2 regions of the Thalassospira sp. UBA848 genome follow, and region 1 is predicted to be linked to the other one. Evidence: predicted binding sites of a transcription regulator. Region 1 holds the regulator's gene; the other holds the start of a gene.
What was found. Region 1 encodes PhoB, which activates phosphate uptake and scavenging genes when phosphate is short. Its sites were predicted from a motif close to TNTCATAAAACTGTCA; they were not measured.
Positions count from the first base shown of each region.

Region 2: B2R48_RS19710 (bifunctional 2',3'-cyclic-nucleotide 2'-phosphodiesterase/3'-nucleotidase) is a predicted target of PhoB. The motif match lies at 2,029-2,044, and genes of this name have one in related genera.

Region 1 covers NZ_DBGS01000135.1:29,862-33,282, reverse strand. Annotated here, with positions in the region: gene pstB (phosphate ABC transporter ATP-binding protein PstB) at 1-799, shown strand, start outside; gene phoU (phosphate signaling complex protein PhoU) at 822-1,544, shown strand; gene phoB (phosphate regulon transcriptional regulator PhoB) at 1,562-2,260, shown strand; gene B2R48_RS18435 (cation:proton antiporter) at 2,342-3,421, opposite strand, start outside.
Region 2 covers NZ_DBGS01000143.1:4,679-8,099, forward strand. Annotated here, with positions in the region: gene B2R48_RS19700 (AraC family transcriptional regulator) at 1-391, opposite strand, end outside; gene B2R48_RS19705 (MFS transporter) at 649-1,917, shown strand; gene B2R48_RS19710 (bifunctional 2',3'-cyclic-nucleotide 2'-phosphodiesterase/3'-nucleotidase) at 2,071-3,421, shown strand, end outside.

The DNA.
Region 1 (3,421 bases):
TGCTGTATCCCAGAGCGCAATGACGGCAGAGCCGTCGGTCGAAAAACCGAAAATGACCGCGCGTAACCTTGATCTTTTCTATAGCGATAATCAGGCCCTTTATGAGGTCAACCTTGATATCGCCGAACAGCAGGTGACCGCGCTGATCGGCCCGTCGGGCTGTGGTAAATCCACCTTCCTGCGCTGCCTGAACCGGATGAATGACACGATTGACGGTGTCACCCTCAAGGGTGAAGTCACCCTTGATGGTCGCGATATCTATGACAAGCGCATTGACGTGGTTCAGCTGCGCGCGCGCATCGGTATGGTGTTCCAGAAACCGAACCCGTTCCCGAAAACCATCTATGACAATGTGGCCTATGGCCCGCGTATTCATGGCTTGGTCAATTCGCGCGATGAACTTGACGAAATCGTCATGACCTCGCTTGAACGTGCCGGTCTTCTCAAGGAAGTCAAAGACCGCCTGCAGTCGCCTGCAACTGGTCTTTCCGGTGGTCAGCAGCAGCGTCTTTGCATTGCGCGTGCGGTGGCCGTCAGCCCGGAAGTCATCCTGATGGATGAGCCGTGCTCGGCACTTGATCCGATTGCGACCGCCAAGGTCGAGGAACTGATCGATGAGTTGCGTTCGAACTACACGATTGTGATCGTCACCCACTCCATGCAGCAGGCCGCCCGTGTGTCGCAGCGCACCGCGTTCTTCCACCTTGGCAAGCTGGTTGAAGTTGGCGAAACCGATCAAATCTTTACCAACCCGAAGGACGAACGCACCAAGGGTTACATTACCGGCCGCTTCGGTTAAGCGACACCAGGAGTACGCATAAATGGCTGAAGATCATACCCATATCGTAAGTTCGTTCGACGAGGAACTGACCCGTCTGAACAACATCATTTCGCAGATGGGCGGGCTTGCCGAAAGCCAGCTTATTTCGTCGATCCGTTCCATCGTTAAACGCGATTCCGAGTTGGCCGAGAAAGTCATCCTGTCCGATCAGCGCATCGACGTTCTTGAACAGGAAGTACAGGACTTTGCCGTCCGTCTTCTGGCCCTGCGTCAGCCGATGGCAGATGACCTGCGTCAGGTCGTTACGGCCCTTAAGCTGTCAAACGATCTTGAACGCATCGGTGATTTGGCAAAGAACATCGCCAAACGCGCACAGGTTCTGAACCAGATCCCGCCGATCCGCCCGGTTCAGGCGATCCCGAACATGGCCAAGCTGGCCCAGGAAATCATCAAGGATGTTCTGGACGCCTATATCGAAAGCGACGCTGAAAAGGCCCACCGGGTTTGGGAACGCGATCAGGAAGTGGACGACATGTACAATTCGCTGTTCCGCGAATTGCTGACCTACATGATGGAAGATCCGCGCAACATTACCGCGTCGACCCATCTGTTGTTCATCGCCAAGAACATCGAACGTATTGGCGACCACGCCACCAACATCGCCGAGACGATCTATTACCGGATCAAGGGCGAAGACCTGCCGGGGATTGATCGGCCAAAAAACGACGCTGCGAATTTCGCGGTCGTCGAACCGAATGAGTGACACTGGAGCATAGGAAGATGGACCCAACGGTTCTTATCGTCGAGGACGAGGCTGCAATCGTAACCATGTTGCGCTACAACCTCGAACGAGAGGGGATGCAGGTTGTCGAAGCCGGAGACGGTGACGAAGCGTTGAAAATTCTGGCAGAAACCCATGTCGATCTTGTTTTGCTCGACTGGATGCTGCCGGTGATGTCGGGTATCGAAGTCTGCCGCCAGATCCGTCGCAAACCTGAAAGCCGCGATTTGCCGGTGATCATGGTTACGGCCCGTGGCGAAGAAGGTGATCGTATCCGCGGTCTTGATACCGGGGCTGATGACTATGTCACCAAGCCGTTTGCCATTGGTGAATTGCTGGCCCGCATCCGCGCTTTGCTACGCCGATCCGGTCCGGCGCAACCACAAGGGCAGTTGATCTATTCCGATATCGAAATGGATCTCGCCGCCCATCGTGTCAGTCGCAACGGCAAGGCCATCCATCTTGGCCCGACGGAATTCCGTCTTTTGCGCTATTTCCTGGAACATCCGGGGCGTGTTTTCTCTCGCGAACAGCTGCTTAACGCTGTTTGGGGCCCGAACATCTATGTCGAAACCCGCACGGTTGATGTTCACATACGCCGCCTGCGCAAGGCGTTGAACGACGTCAAGGGTACGCGCGATATCATCCGCACCGTCCGTGCGGCCGGTTATGCACTGGATGCAGAAACCGCCGTCTAAACGTCATTTTCCCGACCGACGTCATCAAAAAACCCCCGTTGCATGTATCAACGGGGGTTTTTTGTTTCGTCCTGTTGATGATCAGGGCTTGTCCTTGGTGGTGCTGTCCTTGGTGCCGCTTTCCTTGGCATCCCCGCTGGCCTGTTTGCGCTGCATGCGCGGGGCCAGTTCGTTCATCAACAACATATCCGCGCGGCGGAACTTGGCGATTTCCGCATCGATATCTTCTTGTGGTACGTCGCAGGCGGCCAAAACATGATCGGATAACCGCAAGCCGGTTTCGAGAACTTCGGGAATGGCGGCATCCGCGCCATGGCGCGACAGTGGCCCGATATGGGTGATGTCCTGCGCACGGGCAAAGATCTTCAGATGCGGGTAATGTTGTCGCAAAAGGGCAACGGTTTTTTCCGTGGCATGCGGGTTCCCCATGGCAACAACCGCAATTTTTGCTTCATCCGTATGTGCAGCCCGGAAAGTTTCCGGTCTGGACCCGTCGGCAAAGTAAACCGGAAGGCCTTCTGCCCGCCCCCGCGAAACCTGCTGTGCGTCACTATCAAGGACAAGGAACGGGATGTTGCGGGTTTTGAGCAACCGTGCCAGAACCCGACCAACACGGCCGCTGCCGATCACCAGAACATGCTGATGAATGCCCTCGGATTCCTCGGAAATCCTGCCAAGCTGGTCTTCTTCTTTGGGATGCAGCTTTTCCTCGATCTTGTGGCCCAGACTGATCAGGGTCGGGGTCAGCGCCATCGAAATCGCCACCACCGGGATCAGCATCGCCGCAATATCAAGTGGCACCGCCCCGTTTTGCGCGGCCAGTGCAAACATCACAAAGGCAAATTCGCCACCCGCCGCAAGGCTAAGCGCGACACGAATGGCAGAACCGGTTTCAAACTTGATCGCGCGTGCCAGAACAAAAAGCACGGCCGTCTTGATCACCAGCAGCAACACCAGCCACATCATGATGGTGCCAAATTCGTTGTAGACCACGTCGACATTGACCGACATGCCCACCGACATGAAGAACAGCGACAGGAACACACCACGGAACGGCGCAATGTCGGCTTCGATCTGATGGCGGAATTCGGTTTCGGCCAGCATCACACCGGCAATGAAGGCGCCAAGCGCCATGGAAAGCCCGGACACTTCGGTAAGTGT
Region 2 (3,421 bases), on a different contig from region 1:
TGGGCGCTGGCAGATAAAGCTTGTCCTGATCGGGGGCCTTGATCTGATCAAGCAACACACGGATCAAGCGGCCCTCTTCACCGTTTTCATCATATTCGACCGGAATTTCTGTGGCCGCCCGAATGAGTTCGCGCAAAAGCGGGCTGACTTCCAGTACCATGCAGCGATCAGGCAGGTTTGCGGCGACGTCCCGACCGATATAAAGGTGGCGCGCACGGGTAAAGCCCGTGCAGGTCACGGCATGCTGGGTATGGGGTGGAACCCATACCGCGCGTTGTGGTGGGACAACCCACATGCCCGCCTCTGTCACCACGGTCATCGTTCCTTCAATCGCATATAGAAGCTGGTTCCAGTCATGGCTGTGCGCGGCAACATGATAGCCAGCGGGCATATCGCTTACCCTGACATAAACTGCGCGGGGTAATTCGCGTGGGCGGGGCACCTTGTTGTGGTGTTCCGGGCGTCCGTCAAAGGTATTGAGGATATGAACCATGGTGTGGTGAAGCTCAAAACTGTCTTTATTGCGATATATATTGTCAGATTACCGTAAGACAGACGCATCGGACAGGTTTAACTTGGTCGCATTCCAAAGCTCACAAGACGCGACGTGACGTGCGCCACCCATGCGGTCATGTCCCAGGAGAAGAAATGTCCAAGGAAATCATCCCGGAAGCCAGCAACCATGCAGCCCCACTTGGCGATACCGCCGACGCGGCCGCAGCACCGGTCTATAAAGGCTGGCGCAATCCAGAAGTCCTGCTGATCGTGATGGCGGCTGCCATGCCACTGTCGTTTTCGACATGGATGGCGCTTTTGAACAACTTTTCGGTCGAAATGGCCGATTTCACCGGGCGCGAGATTGGCATCCTGCAATCGCTTCGTGAAATCCCGGGTTTCCTTGCCTTTACCGCTATTTTTGTCCTGCTGGTTTTGCGTGAACAGACATTTGCTGTGCTGTCATTGCTGGTCCTTGGCATCGGTGTTGCCATATCGGGCTACTTCCCGACGGTGATCGGGCTTTATTGCACGACAGTCTTGATGTCGATTGGTTTTCATTACTTTGAAACCATGCAGCAGGCCTTGTCCCTGCAATGGGTGCGCAAGGATCGAACTGCAATGGTCATGGGGCGGCAGCTCTCGGCGAAGTCGATCTCGTCGCTGGTGATGTTTGGCATGGTCTGGGTGATGCTCGAAGTCTTTGCCGTTGAATATCGCTATGTCTACCTGTTCGGCGGGGCGTTGACGATCCTTGCAGCCCTGTTTGTCTGGGGGGCTTTCCCGAAATTCGCCGATGCCCATCCGCAAACCAAGAAGCTGATCCTGCGCAAACGTTATTGGCTTTACTATGCCCTGACCTTCATGAGCGGCGCACGTCGTCAAATCTTTACCGTCTTTGCCGGTTTTCTGATGGTCGAAAAGTTCGGATATGATGCGGCAACCATTACGCTGCTTTATCTGCTAAACCACGTGATCAACATGTTCCTCGCGCCAAAAATCGGCAAGATGATCGGCAAATGGGGCGAACGACGCGCTTTGGTCTTTGAATATGCGGGTCTGTTCATTGTTTTCGTATCCTACGCCTTTGTCGAAAACCACATTCTGGCCGGTGGTCTGTATGTGATTGACCATTTGTTCTTTGCCTTGGCGATTGCCATTAAAACCTATTTCCAGAAGATTGCCGACCCGGCGGATATTTCTTCGACTGCAGGTGTCAGCTTTACCATCAACCATATTGCGGCGGTCTTTATTCCGGCAGCCTTTGGATTGTTATGGCTGATTTCGCCGGGGGCGGTGTTCCTGGCGGGGGCTGGCATGGCGTTCGTGTCGCTGGTTCTGGCGCTGAATGTGCCGCATGACCCTGAGCCGGGGAACGAGGTTTTGCGGGGTTACAAGTCAACCGCAGCGCAGCCTGCTTGACTGGCATATGTATTCAAGAACGCAAACGCCTGTCCTGTGGGGCAGGCGTTTCTGTTTGTGTTTGCCGTAGCTTTTTCGCAAAATCTTCAAAACCCCGCCACTTGAACGGGATTAAAGTTTGATGGTTTCACGCATCAGCAGGGATACGAATTAATGGCATTTACTTACAAAAACATGATCCGGTTTACCGGAGTTTCACTGGCATTTGCACTGGCAAGCGGTACGGCACTGGCCGACAGCACCGTATCGCTGCGCATCCTTGAGACCACCGATATTCACACGCATTTGGTCAATTATGATTATTACCGCGACGGAGAGTCTGACACGGTCGGGCTGGCAAAGGTTGCAACCCTGCTGAAAACGGCGCGCGGCGAGGCGGAAAATGTTGTCTTCATCGACAATGGCGACCTCATTCAGGGCAATCCGCTTGGCGATTACATGGCCAAGGAACGCGGCCTGAAAAAGGGTGAAATCCATCCGGTTTTCAAGGCGATGAATTTGCTTGATTACGATGCTGCCAATATCGGCAACCACGAATTCAACTATGGGCTGGAGTTCCTCGACAACTCGATCGCAGGGGCAAATTTCCCTTATGTCAGCGCCAACGTCTTTGTCGATGATGGCGATGGCAATGCCGAGAATGACAAACCCTATTTCGACCCTTACGTGATCCTTGATCGTGAATTTACCGACAAGGATGGCAACGTTCACAAGGCCAAAGTCGGCGTGATCGGGTTCGTGCCGCCACAAATCATGCAATGGGACAAGGCCAATCTTGAAGGTCAGGTGATTTCCAGGGATATCGTCGAGATGGCCGAAAAGTATGTCCCGGAGATGCGCGAAAAGGGCGCGGATATTGTCATTGCCGTTCCGCATTCCGGCCTTTCGACCATGGCGCGCACCGGCATGGAAGAAAACGCCACCTATTATCTGTCAAAGGTCGACGGTATTGATGCGATCCTGTTTGGGCATGCGCATACGGTGTTCCCGTCTGACGCCTTTTCCGACCTCGAAGGTGTCGACCTTGCCAAGGGCACCATTAATGGTGTGGCAGCCGTCATGCCTGGCTTTTGGGGTAGCCATCTGGGTGTGATTGACCTGACGCTGAATGTGTCTGATTCCGGTGAATGGAGCGTGGTCGACAGCCTGTCTGAAGCCCGCGCAATTTATCAGCGCGAAGGCCGCACCGTGACCCCGCTGGTCGAAGCCGATCCCGAGATTGTCGCAGCGGTCAAGCAAGAGCACGAAGCCACCATTGCCTATATGCGCGAGGGTGTGGGGACGACATCTGCCCCGATCAACAGCTTCTTTGCGCTGGTGGCGGATGACCCGTCAATCCAGATCGTAACCAACGCGCAGAAATGGTATCTTGAGAAGATCCTGAATGGGTCGGAATATGACGGTATCCCGATCCTTTCGGCCGGTGCACCGTTCAAGGCCGGCGGGCGCGGTGGCCCGGACTATTTCACGGACATTCCCGAAGGCAAGATCGCGCTTAAAAACG